DNA from 3 places in the Martinezella sp. CNPSo 3795 genome. Region 1 is predicted to be linked to each of the others. Evidence: predicted binding sites of a transcription regulator. Region 1 holds the regulator's gene; each other region holds the start of a gene.
What was found. The regulator LexA, encoded in region 1, represses DNA repair genes until DNA is damaged. The targets are predictions, from matches to a motif close to TGTTCNNNNTGTGTTCNG.
Positions count from the first base shown of each region.

Region 2: a site for LexA is predicted at 3,048-3,065, ahead of AC13QY_RS17120 (YifB family Mg chelatase-like AAA ATPase). Genes of this name have one in related genera too.
Region 3: a site for LexA is predicted at 4,602-4,619, ahead of AC13QY_RS22095 (nucleoside triphosphate pyrophosphohydrolase family protein). Genes of this name have one in related genera too.

Region 1 is NZ_JBXSOQ010000009.1:61,210-68,728, reverse strand. Features, by position in the region: gene gltA (citrate synthase) at 1-249, opposite strand, end outside; gene AC13QY_RS22845 (ComEC/Rec2 family competence protein) at 531-3,008, shown strand; gene lexA (transcriptional repressor LexA) at 2,989-3,711, opposite strand; gene AC13QY_RS22835 (VOC family protein) at 4,130-5,017, shown strand; gene kdsA (3-deoxy-8-phosphooctulonate synthase) at 5,014-5,853, shown strand; gene eno (phosphopyruvate hydratase) at 6,002-7,276, shown strand; gene AC13QY_RS22820 (FtsB family cell division protein) at 7,495-7,519, shown strand, end outside.
Region 2 is NZ_JBXSOQ010000005.1:292,680-300,198, forward strand. Features, by position in the region: gene AC13QY_RS17110 (LysE family translocator) at 1-218, shown strand, start outside; gene cysK (cysteine synthase A) at 355-1,323, shown strand; gene AC13QY_RS17120 (YifB family Mg chelatase-like AAA ATPase) at 1,424-2,956, opposite strand; gene gshB (glutathione synthase) at 3,149-4,096, opposite strand; gene AC13QY_RS17130 (cupin domain-containing protein) at 4,186-4,689, opposite strand; gene AC13QY_RS17135 (exonuclease/endonuclease/phosphatase family protein) at 4,788-5,783, opposite strand; gene AC13QY_RS17140 (YraN family protein) at 5,884-6,264, opposite strand; gene rsmI (16S rRNA (cytidine(1402)-2'-O)-methyltransferase) at 6,257-7,165, opposite strand; gene dnaN (DNA polymerase III subunit beta) at 7,418-7,519, shown strand, end outside.
Region 3 is NZ_JBXSOQ010000008.1:228,260-235,778, reverse strand. Features, by position in the region: gene ctaD (cytochrome c oxidase subunit I) at 1-932, opposite strand, end outside; gene coxB (cytochrome c oxidase subunit II) at 947-1,837, opposite strand; gene AC13QY_RS22105 (invasion associated locus B family protein) at 2,174-2,797, shown strand; gene tldD (metalloprotease TldD) at 2,861-4,276, shown strand; gene AC13QY_RS22095 (nucleoside triphosphate pyrophosphohydrolase family protein) at 4,290-4,595, opposite strand; gene AC13QY_RS22090 (D-alanyl-D-alanine carboxypeptidase family protein) at 4,702-6,021, opposite strand; gene AC13QY_RS22085 (polysaccharide deacetylase family protein) at 6,249-7,301, shown strand; gene pdxH (pyridoxamine 5'-phosphate oxidase) at 7,305-7,519, opposite strand, start outside.

The DNA.
Region 1 (7,519 bases):
GAAATCGCCGTGTTCGGCCAGCTGATCGATCGGATAGCCGCGGTGCAGCAGAACGCCTTCGTCGCCATCGATGTAGGTAATGCTCGACTCGCACGACGCGGTGGAGGTGAAACCAGGATCGTAAGTGAAAGTGGAGGTGTTCTTATAAAGGGCACCAATATCAATGACACTCGGGCCGATGGTTCCGGTCTTGACCGGCAGGTCCACCGTCTTTTCACCCCAAGTTAGTTTCGCGCTTTGTTCCGTCATGCTGATCCTCCAAGATTTGGCGGGATTGACGCCATAAAAAGCGCCAAAAGGTTAAGCGACTACCGACTAGCTATATGATCCCGAGCCTAATGCCAAGTTATCCTAACGCTGAATTGTGCGATGCAGTATCAACTTTTGGGCACTGCAGAAGCGCCTTTAATTATGCTAGGCGGCGAAACCGGCCCAATTGAGCCCTGCTTGCGTCGATTTTGGTTGAATTCACCGCCTGCTGACGGCAAAAATCGCGTGAAAGCTGTAGTTTTGCGTGAGGACGGCGGCGAGTGCCTAATTTGGAGGCATCCGAGCAGCGGAAAGAGGGTGGGGACGTTGCTGCGCTCTCGCAGCCTCGCCCTGTTGTTGCCACGAATATCTTGCCCGCCGAAGTGCAGCGACGGGAACGGACGCAGGACCAGACGCGGCTGACATCCCGGCTGCTGCGGATATCAAGCCGCATTCGGCTTGGCACCTTCAGATTGATCGAAGAGGAGGCGGCCCATGGTCGCGCGATCCTGCTTGCGCCGATCTATATGGGCCTTGGTGCAATTTTCTGGTTCAAGGCTGGCAGCGATCCGCCTCCACAGGCTGTTCTTGCAGGCCTGTTGGTCTTTACCTGTGGCTTTGCGCTCATGCGGGAAGCAGGCAGGCTGTTTCGCCATCTGCTTTTTGCAGGCATGCTCCTTTGCCTGGGCATGGCGCTGGCGCAATGCGAGAGCTGGCGGGTTTCTACCGTCATGCTCGATTCGGCCGTGACCACGACCGTGACCGGTCAGATCGAACGACGGGAATCCTATGACAATGGACGCTGGCGCTATGTCGTTCGCGTCGAGGCAACGGAAAAGCCTTCTATTCGCCGTGCGCCCCAACGGGTCACGATTTTCGTGCGCAAGCAGGCGGAGCCGTTCGATTTGGGTGATCGGGTCCGGGGTAGGGCGCGCCTGACTCCTCCGGCAGGACCAGCGTTGACCGGTCTCAATGATTTCGCCTTCAGTTCTTATTTCAACGGTATCGGTGCGAACGGCTTTGCCTACGGAACCCCGGAATTGCTGTCGCCGTCCGGTGACAATGCTGCCGGCTCGTTATTGGATGCGGCCGATATCTGGCTCGCTGGCCTGCGCAACAGCATAGGTGACCGGATCAGGCAAACCTTGCCGGGAGATACCGGCGCCTTTGCCGCCGCCCTTGTCACCGATGAGAGACGCGCAATCTCCAAGGATACGACGGAAGCGCTGAGAATTGCCGGCCTGACCCATATCATTGCAATTTCCGGTCTGAACATGGCGTTGTCGGCCGGCATTTTCTACATCGGCCTACGCTACTTGTTCAGCCTGTTTCCCGGTGTCGCGCAGGCTTGGCCGACCAAGAAGTTCGCAGCCCTCGGCGCGCTTCTCACTGTAACGGCCTATTATCTCATCTCCGGCTTCGGTGTATCCGCCGAGCGTGCCTTCATCATGATGGCGATCATGCTCGTGGCCGTGCTTTTTGATCGACCATCCATCAGTCTGCGCAACGTCGCACTTTCTGCCATTGTCATTCTTGTACTGTCGCCGTCGCAAGTGCTCGGCCCGAGCTTCCAGATGTCCTATGCCGCAACGCTGGCGCTGGTGTCGGGCTATTCGCTCTGGAAACGGCGGCGGCATCGTGAAAACATCCTGCCGCGCCTTCGTGTACTAAGTCCGCTATTGTTCGTCACACGTTTCTTCGCAGGCGTGACGTCGACCTCGTTCATCGGTGGCGCATCGACCGCTATCTTCTCGATCGAGCATTTTCACCGGTTGGCGACATATGGGCTCGCCGCCAACCTTGCGGCAATGCCCGTCGTTTCTTTCATCGTTATGCCGTTCGGGATGATGGCGATGCTGCTCATGCCGCTCGGTCTCGACGGGCCTTTCTGGAAAGTCACCGGAGAGGGACTGGAACTCGTTATCATGATCGCAAGAACCGTAGCTGGTTGGGGAGGTGACATTACCTTCGGTCGCCAGCCGGCCTGGCTGATGCCCACATTCATTATCGGCTTCCTGATCATGAGCATATTGCGAACCCGGCTTCGCCATCTGGGCCTGCTATTATCGCTCTTGTCCATGGGCTTGGCGGCATTCGGATCTGGCGTACCGAAACCCGACCTGATGATCTCCGAAGATGGCGTCCTGGTCGCGTTGCGCCAGGACGATATACTCGCGACCAATCGCGAGAAACCGCAGGCCTTCATTTTCGAACAATGGCAAAAGGCACTGGTTGCGACGGACCATCAGCCTCCGACCATGCTCCCGGCTGACAGCCGACTTCCACAAATCGGCAAGGCAGATCGTTATAAGCGATTGAACAGTGAAGAACAGAAGGCGGTCCGCACGGCAATGGAGGAGGCCTTGGACCGTACCATGCAGGGCAGTTTTGCCTGCCAGAAAGGAGCATGGTGCGCGGCCATGCTTGAAAACGGCGCGATATTGGTCACTATCGAAAACGCGGCCTACCTGCCTGCGGCTTGCGACACGGGGAACATTATCGTGACGCCAATCCGGCTACGGCTCGACCATTGCCGTTCCGGAGCGATGCTCATAACCGGTGCGACATTGCGCAAAACAGGCTCCATCGAAATGGTGCTCACCGGAGACAAGCCCATCCTCTCAACCGCATTCGAGAACCCGCAGCGTCCCTGGACCAGGCATCGAACCTATGATTGGCGCACCGGCAAATTCGACGCGCCAATTGCGCCCACGTCACCCGCCATCGACAATTCACCGTTCAGTGATAGCGACGAATAAGGCCAACGAGCTTGCCTTGGACCTTCACGCGATCCGGTCCGAAGATGCGGGTTTCGTATGCCGGGTTTGCGGCCTCAAGCGCGATGGAAGCACCCTTGCGACGGAAGCGCTTCAGTGTCGCCTCTTCGTCATCGACGAGTGCAACGACGATATCGCCTGGATTGGCCGTCGTCGAATTGCGGATGATGACCGTATCGCCGTCGAAGATGCCGGCATCGATCATCGAATCCCCACGAACTTCAAGCGCATAATGTTCACCGGAGCCGAGCATGTCGGCGGGAACAGTGATGTCGTGCGTATTGTTCTGGATGGCCGAGATCGGAACACCGGCAGCGATCCGGCCCATTACGGGCACCGACGCCGAGCCATTGTGATCGTCATTTGCCACCTTCGACGGAGCGGGCGGGGCAACGGGCTGCGGCTTGCCAAGGCTGCCCTCGATAACGCTCGGCGAAAAGCCGCGGCGCTGCTGCAGGCTGGGATTATAGGCGTCGGGAAGCTTGATGACTTCGAGCGCTCTGGCCCGGTTCGGCAGCCGGCGGATGAAGCCCCGCTCCTCCAGCGCCGTGATCAGGCGATGAATACCGGATTTCGATGCCAGATCCAGTGCATCCTTCATCTCGTCGAAAGATGGCGGAACACCGGATTCCTTCATGCGTTCGTGAATGAAGAGAAGCAGTTCCTGCTGCTTGCGCGTCAACATCGTCTTGGAACCCCAGAATCAAGAAAAGCTGTGAAACAAATCCAGAACGGACACTATATGTTCCATATGTGTTCCGCAAGTGCTTAAATTTCGGTAAAGCCTTGTAGGGTCAGTTAAATAATTACGATTTACGAATGGACCGGCTCGGAACATCGGCGCGCTATATCTACGTTAACTTCCAGAAAAATAAGAAAAATGTCGTTCTACTCGCTTCCGCGACTTTGTCGTTCAGCCCGTGTGCCGAGCATTTGGATGAACGTGCCGCGCGGCTGCATGAGCCGGCCATGGCAGAGAATCAGCAATCACGTTTGCGAGATTGCCTTCGATCCATGTCGTGTACTCCGGGTGTTCATGCTTCCATCTTGAATTGCGCGGGCGATGGGCGCAAATCTGCTTCGGCAAGCAAACAGGAGAAGCCATGATTTCGTCTCCGCATCCGCTGGATCACCTCGTGCTGCCAACCGTCGACATCGCCTTGGCGCGCGAGCGCCTCGGCAAGCTCGGCTTTACGGTGGCTCCGGATGCGCGCCATCCCTTTGGCACACAGAATGCCTGCGTCTTTCTTGCCGATAAAACCTATTTAGAGCCTCTGGGCGTGGCATCGACGGAGCAGTGCGAAAAGAGCATCTTAGATGGCAACGTTTTCGTTGCTCGTGACCAGGCTTATCGCTTCCGGGTCGGCGAAAATGGCTTTTCGGCCGTGGTATTCGGTACGGATGATGCGGTGGCGGATGACGAGCGCTTCAAAGCAGCTGCGATTTCTGCGGGGCAGATGCTGGATTTCTCCCGTCCCATGAAGATGCCGGATGGGACGGAAACCACGGCCGGCTTTCGTCTTGCCTTCGCCGCCGATCTGCGCGCGCCGGATTTTCTCGCTTTCTGCTGTCAGCGCATCAATCCGCTGCCGGCTGACCGCAGCGTGCTCGAGCGTCACGAAAACGGCGTGACTGGTATCGCGCGGGTAGCGCTTTGCGCGCCGAAGCCGGCGGCCTATCGCGGCTTCTTCGAGGAGCTTGTCGGTGGCCCGCGCATTATGGAGCATTCCTTTGGCCTGACGATCAAGGCTGCCAATGCCGATCTGGAGATTTTGACGCCGGAAGGAATGGAGGCATTCTATGATCTACCTGTTCGCACGAATGATCCGGGGCTCAGAGCACGTGCAATCCTTTTCAAAACGCGCGATCTTTCCGTGACATCGTCGCATTTCACTGCTAACGGCGTCACCTATACGCGTAAGAACAATCGTCTATTGGCGAGGTTGGCACCCGGTCAGGGCGCATTGTTCGCCTTTGAGGAGATAATATGAGCACGAATTCGGAAGTCACCGTCGGCGAGGGTGCCTCCAAGGTCCTCTTTTCCAATACTGCAAAGCTGTCGCTGATTGCCGGCCCCTGCCAGATGGAAAGCCGCGACCATGCGTTCATGGTTGCCGGCGTCCTGAAGGAACTCTGCGGCAAGCTGGGCATCGGCCTTGTCTACAAGTCCTCCTTCGACAAGGCGAACCGCACATCGCTGTCAGGCAAGCGTGGCATCGGCCTGGAAAAGGCGCTGGAAGTCTTTGAAGACCTGAAGAAGGAATATGGCTTTCCGGTTCTGACCGATATCCATACGGAAGAGCAGTGCGCCATCGTTTCCAAGACGGTCGATATCCTGCAGATCCCTGCTTTTCTGTCGCGCCAGACCGATCTTTTGGTTGCAGCCGCCAAGACCGGCCGCGTGGTCAACGTCAAGAAAGGCCAGTTCTTGGCGCCGTGGGACATGAAGAACGTGCTTGCCAAGCTGAACGACAGCGGCAACCCGAATATTCTTCTCTGCGAGCGCGGTGCCTCCTTCGGCTACAACACGCTGGTCTCGGATATGCGCTCGCTGCCGATCATGGCGGCGATGGGCGCGCCCGTCATCTTCGATGCGACCCATTCCGTGCAGCAGCCTGGCGGGCAGGGCGGCTCGACCGGCGGCGACCGCCGCTTCGTCGAGACGCTGGCGCGCGCGGCCGTCGCTGTCGGCGTTGCCGGTCTCTTCGTGGAGACGCATGAGGATCCCGACAATGCACCGTCCGACGGCCCAAACATGGTCTATTTGAAGGATATGCCACGGCTTCTGGAGAAGCTGCTGGCCTTCGACGCCATCGCCAAGGCTTGAAACGTAGCCGGCATTCAACAGGCTGACATGAATTTACGTTACGGGCCTGCAGGAGTGCCAAATCGCGGCGCGGATCGCCATTGTAATTTCCGCGCCTTCGATTAAGACGATTTAAATCGATTTATAAACCAGCGAGCAGGAAGCTATCATGACCGCAATCACCGACATTATCGCCCGCGAGATACTCGACAGCCGTGGCAATCCGACTGTCGAAGTCGATGTCTACCTCGAAGATGGCAGCTTGGGCCGCGCGGCGGTTCCGTCGGGCGCATCGACCGGCGCGCATGAAGCCGTCGAGCTTCGCGACGGCGGCAAGCGCTACCATGGCAAGGGTGTCGAGAAGGCCGTCGAAGCCGTCAATTCGGAAATCTTCGACGCCATCGGCGGCATGGACGCCGAAAACCAGATCCAGCTCGACAACATCATGATCGAGCTTGACGGCACGCCGAACAAGTCGCGCCTTGGTGCAAACGCTATCCTCGGCGTCTCGCTGGCCGTCGCCAAGGCTGCTGCCCAGAGCGCCAACCTGCCGCTCTACCGCTATGTCGGCGGCGCTCATGCCCGCCTGCTGCCGGTTCCGATGATGAACATCATCAACGGCGGCGCCCATGCCGATAACCCGATCGACTTCCAGGAATTCATGATCCTGCCGATCGGCGCTGACTCGATCCGCGAAGCTGTCCGCATGGGTTCGGAAGTTTTCCATGTGCTTAAGAAGGAACTGGCATCGCAGGGCCATAACACCAACGTCGGTGACGAAGGCGGTTTCGCACCCGGCCTTTCCAGCGCGCCGGCAGCTCTCGACTTCATCATGAAATCAATCGAAAAGGCCGGCTACAAGCCGGGCGACGAAATCGCTCTCGGCCTTGATTGCGCCTCGACCGAATTCTTCAAGGACGGCAAGTACGTTCTCGAAGGCGAAGGCCGCACGCTGGAATCCGGCGCCATGGCTGAATACCTCGCAGAACTCGCAGCCAAGTACCCGATTGTTTCGATCGAAGACGGCATGGCTGAAGACGACTGGGAAGGCTGGAAGACCCTGACTGACCTGATCGGCAAGAAGACCCAGCTCGTCGGCGACGACCTGTTCGTCACCAACTCCGCTCGCCTGCGCGACGGTATCCGCATGGGCGTTGCCAACTCGATCCTCGTCAAGGTCAACCAGATCGGCTCGCTGACCGAAACTCTCGACGCCGTCGAAACCGCACACAAGGCCAACTACACCGCCGTCATGTCGCACCGCTCGGGCGAAACGGAAGATTCCACGATCGCCGATCTCGCCGTTGCCACCAACTGCGGCCAGATCAAGACCGGCTCGCTGTCGCGTTCCGACCGTCTTGCCAAGTACAACCAGCTCATCCGCATCGAGGAAGCGCTCGGCCCACAGGCAAAATATGCCGGCCGCTCCATCCTTCGTGGCTGATATCTGACCTGTCGGATCCATCCGGATCCACGGCAAAATTATTACTTGGATTGAACCGCGCCTTCGGGCGCGGTTTTTTGTTGGTCCCGACTGTTAGAGTCAACGGACGGTTAATCTCTGCGGGTTAAATTAGTTCTAGGTGTTTGATTTGATGTGATCTTGTTCGAAGCGCATTGGCTTTGGGGAGATCGCGTAAAGCCAGAGCGTGACGAGCGAGTATGTGGACAAAGTATCATAAGAAGA
Region 2 (7,519 bases), on a different contig from region 1:
CGACCCTGATCGATATCGGCAGCATCGGGCTGCGTGAATATGCGACGCTGGTGGCGGCGACCTTCATCGTCCTTCTGATCGTTCTGGTGCCCTATATGCTGCTGGCGTCGCGAGCGCGCACCTTTCTCAAGAAGCCGAGGGCGCTGCAGATCCTGAACCGGGTCGCCGCCAGCATCCTCGGCGCGACCGCTGCCTTCATCGCCATGCGCACCGCCTGAAAAAAACATCCTCAAGTAAGACCGTTATGAGATTCTTTTCTCACGTGCTTTACGCGAGGAACGGCTGCGCACTCTGGTTTCCGCGGGCGTTTGATCCTATTGTCATTGCATAATTCCAATATAGGGAGAGCTACCCATGTCCGACACCCGCAAACCCGGCCGCGGCCGCGTCTATGCCTCGATCACCGAGACTATCGGCGATACGCCGATCGTGCGCCTCGACAAGCTGGCGAAGGAGAAGGGCGTCAAGGCCAACATCCTGGCAAAGCTCGAATTCTTCAATCCAATCGCTTCGGTGAAGGACCGTATCGGCGTCGCTATGATCGAGAGCCTGGAAGCCCAGGGCAAGATCGCTCCCGGCCGGTCCGTGCTGATCGAGCCGACCTCGGGCAACACGGGCATTGCGCTCGCCTTTGCCGCTGCCGCCAAGGGCTATAGGCTGATCCTCACCATGCCGGAAACCATGTCGATCGAGCGTCGCAAGATGCTGGCGCTGCTTGGCGCCGAGCTGGTGCTGACTGAGGGACCGAAGGGTATGAAGGGCGCGATCGCCAAGGCCGAAGAGCTGGCCGCGTCGCTGCCGGATGCGATTATTCCGCAGCAGTTCGAAAATCCGGCCAATCCGGAAATCCATCGTAAGACGACGGCCGAAGAAATCTGGAACGACACCGAAGGCAAGGTCGATATCTTCGTTTCCGGTATCGGCACCGGCGGCACGATCACCGGTGTCGGCCAGGTGCTGAAAGCACGCAAGCCCGACATCAAGGTCATCGCGGTCGAGCCGGCGGATTCGCCAGTTCTGTCCGGCGGCAATCCCGGACCCCACAAGATCCAGGGCATCGGCGCCGGCTTCGCACCAAAAGTTCTCGATACGCATGTCTATGACGAGGTAGTGACCGTCAGCAATGACGAGGCATTCCAGCAGGCGCGGCTCGTCGCCAAGCTCGAAGGCGTGCCGGTCGGCATTTCCTCCGGCGCGGCGCTTACGGCGGCTATCAAGATCGGCCAGCGTCCCGAAAACGAAGGCAAGACTATCGTCGTCGTCATCCCGTCCTTCGCCGAGCGCTATCTCTCGACGGCGCTCTTCGAGGGTCTCGGTGGCTGACAAAGCCATTCGCCATCTTGATTTGGAAAAAGGGGTGTTTCGGCACCCCTTTTCATTTAGGCCGGCTGGAGACGATCAGATGCTGTAGAGTCCCGCATTGTCAGGCATGCGCGGTCAGCCGCTCTCCGGCGATGCGATAGGAGATGGCTTCGGCGAGATGGATGCGCCCGACGGTCGGCTTGTCGTCGAGATCGGCGAGAGTGCGCGCCACCTTGAGAATGCGATGATAGCCGCGGGCGGAGAATTTCATCTTCTCGGCGGCATCGCGCAGCAATTGCAGGCCGGCGGCATCCGGCTCGGCGATGGTTTCGATCATCGCCGTCGAGCAGCGGGCATTGGTGCTGACATCCTTCATGCCGGCTCGTTCGAAGCGTTCCCGCTGCCGCTCGCGGGCGCGTGCCACGCGGAGTGCGACATCGGCGCTGCTTTCCGAGGCTGTCGGCCGGATGAGGTCGGCGGCGGAGACCGCCGGCACGTCGATGCGGATATCGATACGATCGAGCAAGGGGCCGGAAATGCGGCCCTGATAATCGGAAGCGCAACGCGGCCCACGGGCGCAGGTATGACCCGGCTCCCCGGCCATGCCGCAGCGGCACGGGTTCATCGCCGCGACAAGCTGGATGCCGGCCGGATAGGAGACACGGTGGTTTGCTCTGGCGATGACGCATTCGCCGGTTTCCAGTGGCTGGCGGAGCGCATCGAGCGCCTGCGGTGAAAACTCCGGCAGCTCGTCCAGGAACAGAATGCCGTGATGGGCGAGCGAGACTTCACCCGGCCGGGCGCGCAGGCCGCCGCCGACGAGCGCCGCCATGGTGGCGGAATGATGGGGCGCGCGATAGGGCCGCCGGTCCGAGAGCTTGCCGCCGGAAAGCTGGCCGGCGATCGAATGGATCATCGACACCTCCAGCAACTCGTTGGTCGACAAGGGCGGCAGGATCGACGGCAGGCGCGAGGCGAGCATGGATTTGCCGGAGCCGGGAGGCCCGACGAAAAGCAGATTATGGCCACCGGCGGCCGCCACTTCCAGCGCGCGCTTGGCGCTTTCCTGGCCCTTGATATCGGCAAGATCGGGTAGATTGGCGGCATTGGCGCGAACGGATGGCTCCGGCCGCGAGAGAACCTGCGTACCGCGGAAATGATTGGCGAGCGCAATCAGGCTGCGCGGCGCCAGAATATCGATCTCCTTGCCGGCCCAGGCCGCTTCCGGTCCGCTTTCGGCCGGGCAGATCAGCCCCTTGCCCATGGCATTGGCGGCGATCGCGGCGGGAAGAGCGCCGGCAACGGGCGCGATCGTGCCGTCGAGATTGAGTTCGCCGATGACGGTGTAGGAGGACAGGGCATCGGCTGGGATCGCGCCGAGCGCCGCCATCAGACCAAGCGCGATGGCAAGATCGAAATGACTGCCCTCTTTGGGCAGGTCCGCCGGTGCAAGATTGACAGTGACTTTCTTCGGCGGCAAGGCAAGGCCAGAGGCGTGTAGTGCTGCCTGAACCCTCTCACGGCTCTCCGCGACAGCCTTGTCCGGCAGACCGACGATATGCATCAGCACCTTGCCCGGCGCGATCATCACTTGCACTTCGACGGGTACGCCCTCAATGCCCTGAAATGCCACCGTACTGACGCGCGCTACCATTCCCTATCCCCTGTCGCCGAACCCGTTTGCCGTTACGTGCCCCGATCAGCAAACTTCGGGTTGCAATCTGGCATAAGACAAAGAATGAAACAAGAACAATAAACGAACAAAAATTTCACCCCGCATATCGAAATCAACGACATGCGGGGGTGACTAGATCGTTCAGTCGAAAGCGTGGCGGGGAACTGTCGATCAGGCTCGCTTGGCCTCGATCGCATCCCAGAGCAGGCTGGCGATATCGGCGCCGCCGAAACGCTTGACTTCGCGGATGCCGGTCGGCGACGTCACGTTGATCTCGGTCATATAGTCGCCGATGACGTCGATGCCGACGAGCAGGAAGCCGCGCTCCTTGAGGGCTGGGCCGATACGCGCGCAGATTTCCTTCTCGCGCGCCGTCAGCTCGGTGGCTTCCGCGCGGCCGCCGACATGCATGTTGGAGCGGGCGTCATGCTCGGCCGGCACGCGGTTGATCGCGCCGACAGCCTCGCCATCGACGAGGATGATGCGCTTGTCGCCCTTGCGCACGTCTGGCAGGTATTGCTGGGCAATGAAGGGCTCGCGGAAGAGCTGGCCGAACATTTCCAGCAGCGACGAGAGATTGCGGTCGTCACGCGTCGAGTGGAACACACCGGCGCCGCCATTGCCGTAGAGCGGCTTCAGGATGATATCGCCCATTTCATCGCGGAAACGGCGGATTTCAGCCGGATCGCGGGTGATGAGCGTCTTCGGCATGAGATCGGCGAATTCAGTGACGAAGATCTTTTCCGGCGAGTTGCGCACCCAGGCCGGATCGTTGACCACGAGCGTCTTCGGATGGATGCGCTCGAGCAGATGTGTCGAGGTAATATAAGCCATGTCGAATGGCGGGTCCTGGCGCAGCAGCACCACGTCCATGGTGGAAAGATCGACGCGCTCCGGCTCGCCGAGCTCGAAATGATCGCCCTTGACGTCGCGCAGGATCATCGGCTCGACGGAGGCATAGATCCTGCCGTCGCGCATGCTCAGCCGCTCCGGCGTATAGTGGAAGAGCTTGTAGCCCCGGTTCTGCGCCTCGAGGCTCATGGCGAAGGTGGAGTCACCCGCAATGTTGATGCTTTTCACATGGTCCATCTGGACCGCAACATTCTTGATACCAGCCATAGTCAGCCCTCGCTCGGATTTGCGGACAGATGTAGGTCGGCCTGCATCCAAACGCAACGGCTATTCAATGGCTTCCCTCAAGTGGCCGCTTAGGCAGCAAGGCCTTGTGCGCCGCCCTGGCGGACGAAGTTGCGCAGGCGATAAGCCATGGTCAGAGGCTTCGGGAACGGCTTGCGCAGAAAGGCAACCTTGCGCAGGTAGCGATCGATGCGCCATGTCGCCCAGGTGCCACCGGCAAAATAAGCGACATCGCCGGCGCTGAGCGTCCGCTCGACGCCATCTTCCGTGGTGATATGCACCTCGCCCTCAAGGATCATCACCGTTTCGTCCCAGCCGAAATACCAGCGGAACTCGCCCGCGGTGCAATCCCACAGCGCCGTCATTGCGGCATCGTCCTGCCCCCGCGAGTGCTCGGCGATACGGGCGACCGGATTCCCCGACAAAACCCAGGAGGGTTCGATCGGCGATGGCTTCATTTCCATTTCGTTGCTGGCGCCCGCCACGAAGCTTTTCGACTGCGGCATCGCGAGCACGACCGGCGCGGCACGGGTGGCAAAGGCCGCCATGCTCGCCAACATCAGTTTCAAGACCATGCAATCCCCCAAAATTCCATGTGCGTCTGCGATCTCATCGCATGGAACGGGTAAGGGGAAAGTTCATGAAACCGAGCGCATTTTAACGATTGCAGCGATCAGGCGGAAAAACCCTCGATTGTGCAGACGACCATATCGTGGTCGGAGAGCGGCTTGCCTTCTCCGTTCAGGGAGGAAACAAGGTGGCTTTCGCCGACCTTCAAGCTGCGGGTGATGAACCAGTCGAGCTTCATGGTGCGATCGGGAAAGCGCGTGATCAGGCTCGGGCGCGTGCTTGTCTGATCGAGCGGTCCGCCATGGCATTCGAAACCACGGCCTTCGGCCATGGCGAATAGGGTATCGGTCGAATAATCGCCACCGGTGTGATTGCCGGTGTTGAGATCGCCGCCGATCAAGATCGGCAGACCGGGTGCGAAGGCCTCGACTTCATCGATCAACGCCGCCAACTGCCGCTCGCGATAGGCAGCGGTTGCGACACTTTCGAGATGAACGGAAACGGCAATCATGGGACCAGCTTCTGTCTCAACAATGGCGCCGACAGCGCAACGATCGCCAATGCGCGGCTGCTCGTTGCTGTCGTTGAACCAGACGGCTTCGCCGGGTAAGCGGATCATGAAGGCATCCTTTAGGGCGACGGAGGCCATCAGGGCGTTGCCATGAAAGCCCTTCTCGTTGAAATCGTCCTTGCAGTAGGAGCGTTCGATTTCCGAACCGAGACTGAGTTCGAGGAATTCGACACCATAGGCGTAGTTCATGCCGAGTTCGCCGGCGATGATCGCCGTCGGGTCGCGCTGTTCGGTGCGGGCCATGCCCAGATCCATTTCCGACAGCTGGATCAGCGGCGCGCCGGTTTCCCGCAGCTTGGCCGCGCTTTCCTCGGGAAAGAGGCAGCGCTCGAGATTCCAGGCTGCGACGGTAAAGGGGAAGGAGAGAGCCTCGACCTTGGCATCCGCCCCGCCGATGCGCACCGTATTCAGGCAGGCGAGCGATGCAAGCTTCTCGGCGTGAACGACCGCGGTCTTTTCGAGTGAAATAAAGCTCTTGCGCTCTTCCTGCGAGGGAACGGTGAATGCGGAAACGGTGTTGCGGATCATATTGAAGCCTGTCGAAATAGCATTGTGAGCGCGGCGGAAATCGCAAACGCTTATCGGTCCGGCAATAGGCTGATTTTATGACGGTCCTGTAACGCCGTGTTCAAAACGCATCCGGAAAATGCTGCGGCCAGCGGCCGGGCAGCATGGCGACGATGTCATAGCGTTGCGACAGGCGGGCAAAATCCGGCTGTCGGGCGAGCCATAGGTCGCTCGCAGCACGGATGCGGTTTTGCGACGAGAGGGAAACTGCATCGATCGCCTCCTGTGCGCCGCGCCGCGACTTGACCTCGACAAAGATGGCGAGATCACCCTTGCGGGCGACGATATCGATTTCACCGAGCTTGGTGCGGTGGCGGACGGCCAGGATGCGATAGCCCTTGAGCATCAGGAAGGCAGCCGCGAGATATTCGGCCACATGGCCGCGACGCCAAGCCTTTTGCCGCTTCAGCTTCTCGCCGGACCCGGGCTTCATATCAGCCATGGCGCTCCTTCATGTCGAGCAGGCGCTGGTACAGCTCCTTTCGCGGCAGGCCGGTGAGGCGCGCAGCCTCGGTCGCGGCCTTGGCTGTCGGCATCGTCCCTGAGAGATCGGCGAGAATGGCATCGACATCGGCCTCTGCCGCAACGCTTTCCGCTGGCGGTCCCACAAGCCAGACGATCTCGCCCTTCACATTGTCGACCGCGTCATAGAATGACGCGAGTTCGGACAATGTGCCGCGCCGGAATTCCTCGAAGGTCTTCGTCAGCTCGCGGCAGACGGCGCCCGCGCGCTCACCGCTAAGCACATCGGCGGCGGCGGCAAGGGTGGCGGCAATGCGATGCGGCGATTCAAAGAAGATGAGGGTCGCCGGCACCGCTGCCAGTTCGGCCAGACGGTCGCGGCGGCCCTTGTCCTTGGCAGGCAGGAAACCGGCAAAGAAGAAGGCATCGTTCGGCAGGCCGGAGCCGACGAGAGCAGCCAGAGGGGCCGAGGCGCCGGGAATGGGCACGACCTTGTATCCCGCTTCGATCGCCTGCACCGCAAGGCGATAGCCGGGATCGGAGACAAGCGGCGTGCCGGCATCGGAGACCAATGCAACAGATCGGCCGGCTTCCAGAGCCTGCAGCAGCCGCGGACCGGCCTCATCGGCATTGTATTCGTGATAGGCATAGGGCTTGTTCTGTATGCCATAGCGATCGAGCAGGACGCGCGTCACGCGCGTATCCTCGCAGGCGAGCACATCGGCACCGGCCAGCGTTTCTAGCGCCCTCAGCGTGATGTCGCCGAGATTGCCAATCGGGGTGGCGACCAGATAGAGCGCCGGTTCGAGAGGGCGGGCCGGGATCTGATTGTTGTGCAGGCGGAAACTGCGCGCTCCGCTGCCTGATTGGTCTTCGCTCATGCCGGTCCTGAATTCATCTCGGATAAGCAGCCTTTATGGGCGAGGTGCGCACAGACGGCAAGAGCGGTGCAATTCCTGTGGAGCATTGCCGTCGAAATGGCGAATTGGCGCTAGGCAAAACGTCTATGCCTCTTGCATTCGGATGGAGAAGTCTGCCAAGTTGCCTGTCCAATCTTTCGGGCCTTGTCCGAAAACATGTCGCTCGGGCGCCTCGGGCCGCCCGGCTAGTCACGGTCGAAAGCGGTAGCATCCATGCGTATTACAATTGAGCGGTCGAACCTCCTGAAGTCGCTGAACCACGTGCATCGCGTGGTCGAGCGTCGCAACACGATCCCGATCCTGTCCAATGTGCTG
Region 3 (7,519 bases), on a different contig from region 1:
GTCGAGATGATGTGGCTGATCATGCCGAAACCGGGCAGGATCAGGATGTAGACTTCCGGATGGCCAAAGAACCAGAAGAGGTGCTGATAGAGCAGCGGGTCGCCGCCGCCTTCCGGCGCGAAGAAGGTCGTGCCGAAGTTGCGATCCGTCAGAACCATGGTGATGGCGCCAGCCAAAACCGGGAGCGACAGCAGCAGCAGGAAGGCGGTGATCAGAACCGACCAGGCAAACAGCGGCATCTTGTGCAGCGTCATGCCGGGAGCGCGCATGTTCAGGATCGTGGTGATGAAGTTGATCGCACCGAGGATCGATGAGGCACCGGCAATGTGCAGCGCGAAGATGACCAGATCGATCGCCGGGCCGGGATGGCCGACGGTGCCGGACAAGGGCACATACATCGTCCAGCCGCCGCCTGCGCCGTAGGCGCCTGCCGGGCCTTCGACGAACATCGAGAGAATGAGCAGCAGGAAGGCCGGAACGAGCAGCCAGAACGAAATGTTGTTCAGGCGCGGGAACGCCATATCGGGCGCGCCGATCATGATCGGCACCATCCAGTTGGCAAAGCCGCCGATCATCGCCGGCATGACCATGAAGAAGATCATGATCAGCGCGTGGGCGGTGACGAAGACGTTGTACATCTGCTTGCCGCCATCAATGGCGGCATCGCCCGAAAAGCCGTAGACCATCGACGCCAGACCGCTGAAGATCTGGATGCCGGGCTCCTGCAATTCCATGCGAATGGCAACGGAGAGGAGGAAGCCGATCACGCCCGCGAAGATCGCGAAGATCAGATAGAGCGTGCCGATGTCCTTGTGATTCGTCGAAAACAGCCAACGTTCGGCGAAGGTCTGCTTGTGTGCGTGATGATCGTCATGCGCGTGAGCGTCGTGAAGCTCATTCGAGTGATCGTCGTGTGCCTTGGATCCAGCCATTGTTCCTACCCCTCTTACTTCGCCGTGTTTTCCGCGACCTTGACGGTCGTCGGTTGATCGACGGCGGCCATCAGAGCCTTGTTCGCCTTGCCGACGTCGGTTGCAGCAGTGGCAAGCCACTGCTTGTACTGATCATCGGAGACGACGCGGATGGCGATCGGCATGAAAGAGTGATCCTTGCCGCAGAGCTCGGAACACTGTCCATAATACAGGCCTTCGCGGTCGGCATTGAACCAGGTTTCGTTCAGACGGCCCGGAATGGCATCGATCCTGATGCCGAAGGCGGGCATGGCGAAGGAATGGATGACGTCGGCCGGTGCGGCGGTGACAAGAAGGCGAACGTTCTTGCCGACAGGTACGACCATTTCATTGTCGACAGCAAGCAGCCGCGGATATTTCGACTTGTCGTCCTTGCCGGCGGCGGTGCGGTCCTGCTCCTTCAGCATGAAGGAATCGAAGGCAACCGGCGTCGCACCACTGCCTTCATATTCATAATTCCACTGCCATTGCGTCGCTGTCGCCTTGACGGTGACATCCGTCTTCTCCGGGAAGGTCAGCTGATCGGTCAGTAGATTGAAGGAGGGAATGGCCAGGAAGAGAAGAATAAGGACCGGTCCGATGGTCCAGATGACTTCGATCAGCGTGTTGTGACTCGTCTTGGACGGAACCGGGTTCTTGGAGGCCCGGAACTTGACCATGACCACCACCAGGAGGGCCAGAACAAGCAGCGTGATCGGAATGATAAACCAAAGCGTGTATGCCTCAAACCAGCGGATTTGATGCATGTTGCCGGTTGCCGCCTGCTGCATACCGGTTTCCCAAGGTCTCGGCTGATCGGCGTAGCTACCTGTCGCAAAAAGCAGACAGATCATAGCCGCCAGAGCCGCGTAAGCTCTCTTAATCACGATGTCTCTCCCTCCAGCGTTTGATCCCAGATCTTCCTCAAACGCAGTATCCCTACAATCCATTGCGCTTCAAACCACAGTTTGGGGTACTCCGCAACAACTCAAGACATTTGTTAGTGCGGCATTTTTGCGCGAATATCCCCCATGCTTGTCCCGGACATGGCAAGCATTTCATCATCATACGAAAAATTGCATCGCGGTCCATGGCGCCGCCGGGACAAAATGGAGTAGACGTCGTATTTCCGCCGTAGTCGGTTGGAATCCAGCAGCCGGGGCTTTTCATTTGCCGGCCTGGGCTTCAACAATAGCGGCACTGATTCGAATCTAGAGGTTTCCATGGGTTTTCGTTCCCTCGCCCGGCTTTTGCTTGTTACCGGCAGCGTCGCTGCCGCAGTTGCCGCACCCGCATGGGCGCAACAGGCACAGCAGACTCAGCCGCCGGCGCAGCAGACCCAACAATTGCAGCCTGACCAGCCGGGCCAACAGCAGCCGCATACACAGCAGGTGCCAACGAGCCAGGTTCCGCAACCGCCGGGTACGGTTCGCTCCAGCCATGGCGCATGGTCCGTCGTCTGCGACAAGCCGGCAGGCGCCTCGACCGAGCAATGCGCGCTGATGCAGAACGTGATTGCAGAGGACCGCCCGGAAATCGGTTTGTCCGTCGTCGTGCTGAAGACGGCTGACCGCAAATCCAAGATCCTGCGCGTGCTGGCGCCGCTCGGCGTGCTGCTGCCCAACGGTCTCGGCCTCAATATTGATGGTAAGGATATCGGCCGCGCCTATTTCGTGCGCTGCTTCTCCGACGGCTGCTACGCCGAAGTCGTGCTGGAGGACCAGTTGCTGAAGACGCTGCGCAGCGGCGCAACGGCAACCTTCATCGTCTTCCAGTCGCCGGAAGAAGGGATCGGCATCCCTGTGGACTTGAAGGGCTTCGCGGACGGCTACGACGCCCTTCCCTGACCGGATGGGCTTGCTCTTGCGCGGTGCGAAGCCTACATCGGCTCTGAACGGAGCACCTGACCCATGAACACCGATCTCCTTACCCTTTTCGATGCCGATGAAGCCAAGCTGCGCGGCATCGTGGCCGAGGCGCTGTCCGGCGCCGACGACGGCGAACTCTTCGTCGAGCATGTCCAGGCGGAATCGCTGACCTTCGACAATGGCCGTATGAAGGGCGGCAGCTTCAACACCGAGCAGGGCTTCGGCCTTCGCGCCGTTGCCGGCGAAGCGGTGGGCTATGCCCATGCGGGCGACCTGTCCGAAGCCGCCCTGAAGCGCGCCGCCGATGCAGTACGTGCGGTGACATCGGGCTATGCCGGCTCCTATGCAGCCGCGCCACAGCGTACCAACAAGGTGCTCTACGGCGACGAGAACCCGATCGGCACGCCGAGCTTCGAGGAAAAGGCAAAGCTCCTGCAGCGGATCGACAGCTATCTGCGCGACAAGAACGACAAGGTGCGCCAGGTGACGGCATCCATCGCCGCGAGCTGGCAGGTGGTCGACATTCTGCGCGCCGATGGTCATCGCGTCCGCGATGTCAGGCCGATGACGCGCGTCAATATCTCTGTCATCGTGGGTGACGGCGACCGGCAGGAATCCGGCTCCTTCGGCACTGGCGGCCGCATCGGCTTCGGCGATTTCGTCACAGAAGACAATTGGCATCACGGCGCCGACGAGGCGCTTCGCCAGGCGCTCGTCAATCTCGAGGCGATCGAGGCACCCGCCGGCACGATGGATGTCGTGCTCGGCTCCGGCTGGCCGGGCGTCATGCTGCACGAAGCCGTCGGCCACGGGCTGGAAGGCGATTTCAACCGCAAGAAGACATCGGCTTTCGCGGGGCTGCTCGGCCAGATGGTCGCCACTCCCGGCGTTACCGTCGTCGATGACGGCACGATCGAGAACCGCCGCGGCTCAATCACCGTCGACGATGAAGGCACGCCTTCGGCCTACAACGTGCTGATCGAGAATGGCAAACTGGTGGGCTACATGCAGGACCGACAGAATGCCCGGCTGATGGGCATGAAGGCGACCGGCAACGGCCGCCGCCAGGGCTATGCCCATACGCCGATGCCGCGCATGACCAACACCTATATGCTTGGCGGCGACAAGACGCCGGACGAAATCATCGCTTCGGTGAAGAAGGGCATCTACGCCGTTTCCTTCGGCGGTGGTCAGGTGGATATCACCTCAGGCAAATTCGTCTTCGGCTGCACCGAAGCCTACCTCATCGAGGATGGCAAGGTCGGCGCTCCTATCAAGGGAGCCATGCTGATCGGCAACGGGCCGGATGCGATGAAGCGCGTTTCGATGATCGGCAACGACATGAAACTCGATACCGGCATCGGCAATTGCGGCAAAGCCGGCCAATGGGTTCCCGTCGGCGTCGGTCAGCCGCATCTGCGCATGGACCAGATCACGGTGGGCGGCACCAAGGCTTAACCGCCCCGGCCTGCTACGCCTGAGGGCGAAAGAGCCACTTGCGCTCGACGGCAGCCGGCAGATCGAGGCCGTTGCGATGCGCGAATAGAAGAATATGGCCGAGCACATCGGCCGTTTCATCGGCAAGCGCCGTCGCAAGATCCGCGTCGCTCATGCCCTTGCGCCGCCCGCGGCCGGTGACCTTGTTCCAGATCTGGACCAACTCGCCCATTTCTTCCTGGAGTTTCAACACGAACCAGTCGTCGTCGCGCTCCATGCCGTTGTCGGCGGCGTAGCGTGCCGAAGCCGTTTCGAATTGCTCCATCAGATCTTTCAGCATCGAAATCGTTCCCTTTATGTTCCATTCAAATGAACGATTCCCGCAAAAAAGTCGAGCCGGCGGAGATTTGCTCCGCCGGCTCGCTTCTATCCAATCAAGATTGTGTTCAGCCCTTGCTCGGCAGGAGCATGCAATCGAAGTCCTTGCGCTTCAGAGCGGAGCAGGCCGAACTTGCATCGTCGCGGCTTGCAAAGCCGGTGAAGCGGGCGCGATAGACCGTGCTGGCGCCCTTGCCGACGGCTTCGGTATAGGGCGAGGCATTGGCGAGCGCATTGCCGGCCTTGGACTTCGCTTCCGAGAGCAAATCCTTGGCAGCCTGAGCGGTTGGCGTCGCCGCGATCTGCACCTGCCAGCTTCCGGATACCATCGGCTTGCTGGCGGCTGCCGCCTGCTTGTTGTCGACGAGGATCTCGTCCATCGCAGCCGGGCGATCCATCGGCACGGTGACGTTCGAGGTGGCGGCGAATGCCATTGGGACAACCTCGGTACGCTTGCGCGCCGGCGCAGGTGTCGTCGTGGCAGTGGTTTGGGCATCGACATCGACGGCAACATCGTCCGATGCAGACGCCACTTCAACCTGCTTGCCCATCTTGCCGCCGCCGACGCTCGCCATCAGGCGCGATGTTGCGATGGGGGCTGCCTTGGGCACATAGCGGTCCAGCAGCGACGCCATCATCGCGTCGCGACCGCGCGCCGTGGCGCCGCCCATGACGACGCCGATCACGCGGCGATTGCCCTGGCGCACGGCGCTGACGAGGTTGAAGCCGGAGGCATTCGTATAGCCGGTCTTGATACCGTCCATGCCCTCATAGCGATACATCAGGTTGTTATGGCCGCGCACGTAGTGGCCGCGGTAGTTGAAGCTCGTCTGCGAGAAGAGCCGGTACTCCTGGGGATAGTTGTTGATGAGCGCGACGGCGAGCGTCGACATATCTCGCGCCGTCGTCCACTGCTGCATGTTCGGAAGACCGGATGCATTCAGGAAGGTGGTGCGGCGCATGCCGAGTTCGCGTGCTTTCTGCGTCATCATCCGCGCAAAACCGCTCTCGCTGCCGCCGAGCGCTTCCGCCATGGCGGTAGCGGCATCGTTGGCGGACTTGATGATCATGCCATCGACGGCTTCGCGGACAGTCACCGTACCACCGGGCTTGAGGCCCAGCTTGGTTGGCGGCTTGGCGGCAGCGAAGCGCGAAACCAGGATCCGCGTGTTCCAGCTCAGCTTGCCGCGATGGATCGCCTCGAAGGTCATGTAAAGGGTCATCATCTTCGTCAGCGATGCCGGATGGTTGAGGTCATCCGCATTGCTCGACGCCAGCACTTTGCCGGTCTTCGCATCCATGATGAAATAGGCGCTGCCGGCGAAGCTCGCTACAGGAGCGCTCAACAGCAAGACGGCCGCAGACAAAGCCATCAGAAGTCGTTTCATAATTGTCCCCAACCGAAAGAATGCCAACACACCGCATCAATCCCTGTATGATTTTGCGACAAAAAGCCTGATACCGGTGCGATATTGAGGCAACAGCCTCGATAGTTCTTCAATTTTGCCTTTCCTGGTAAAATAAGCATTAACGCATTGGAAATTATGACGAAGATTCAGTAAGGTTTAACGGGAATGCGCTACAGCGTTGACATTGGTCAACCGGGTCGAGCCGCATGGAACAGGGCATCAAGGTCCGCCTCAAGCGCACGATGATCTCAAGCGGGCTTGAGGCTGCCGCACTTTTGAAAGGTGCGGGGCTGATGCGCGATGTTGCCGGCCTCGGCACGATCTTCACCCTTCATCACGTCCGCCCTGCCCTCCCCTGCCGTTTTACACCCAATGCGCATCTGGAGGTCTCGCCCGACTTTCTCGATCAGGCGATCGCCCGGCTAAAACGGGACGGTTACGAGTTCATTGCACTCGACGCTCTTCCGTCACGGGCAAAAGAGGCCGGCAAGCCACCCTTCGTCGCCGTCACGCTCGACGATGGCAATCGGGACAATCTTGAACACGCCCTGCCAATCTTCGCACGCCACGATGTGCCCTTCACCGTCTTCGTCGCCCAGGGGCTTTCGGAGCGGACGCATAGTTTATGGTGGGAGACGCTGGGCGAACTGCTTGGCCGGCTTGATCGCCTGACATTCGATTTCGGGTCAGGAGAAGAGTTTCTGCCATTCGGCAAGGATAGCCAGAAGCATGCGGCATTTGCCCGCTTCGCCGCCTTTGTCCATAGTCATGAAGAAAGCGAAGCCGTCGGCCGGATCGATGAGCTTGCCCGGCGTCATGGTCTGGAACCGGTCGATATCGTCCGTGCATCTATCATGGATCGAGATGAATTGCGGCAGCTCGCTCGCCATCCCCTTGCCTCGCTCGGCGCCCATACGGTGAGCCATCGGGCCTTGGCAAGGCTCCCCGAAGCGGAGGCTGTCGCGGAGATGGCGCTTTCGGCCGATTATGTCGCCGACATCACCGGAAAGCGGCCAACCACGATCGCCTACCCCTATGGCACGAACGAGGCAGTCTCGGCGCGCGAGGGACGGCTTGCGGCTGAACTCGGCTTCTCCGTCGGCGTCACGACCCGCCCCGGCACGATCACGGCAGCAAACGGCAACTCCCTGCTATTGCCGCGGCTATCGCTGAACGGCCATTACCAGAAGCCCCGCTATGCGTCGGCGCTTGCATCCGGCATCCCCATGCGGCTGATGGGGCGCCGGGAAACGGCATAGGATTTACGGATACATCCGCACCTTTTGCCAGGCACCCTCCGGTACGTCACGGCGAAATTCGATGCGATCGTGCAGGCGGAACTGGCGGTCGTGCCAGAATTCGATCGACAGTGGCCGGATGCGGAAGCCGGACCAGTAAGGCGGGCGCGGAATATCGCCGATCGCGTAACGGGCGGTATATTCGGCAACGGCCTTTTCCAGCGCGAAGCGGCCTTCCA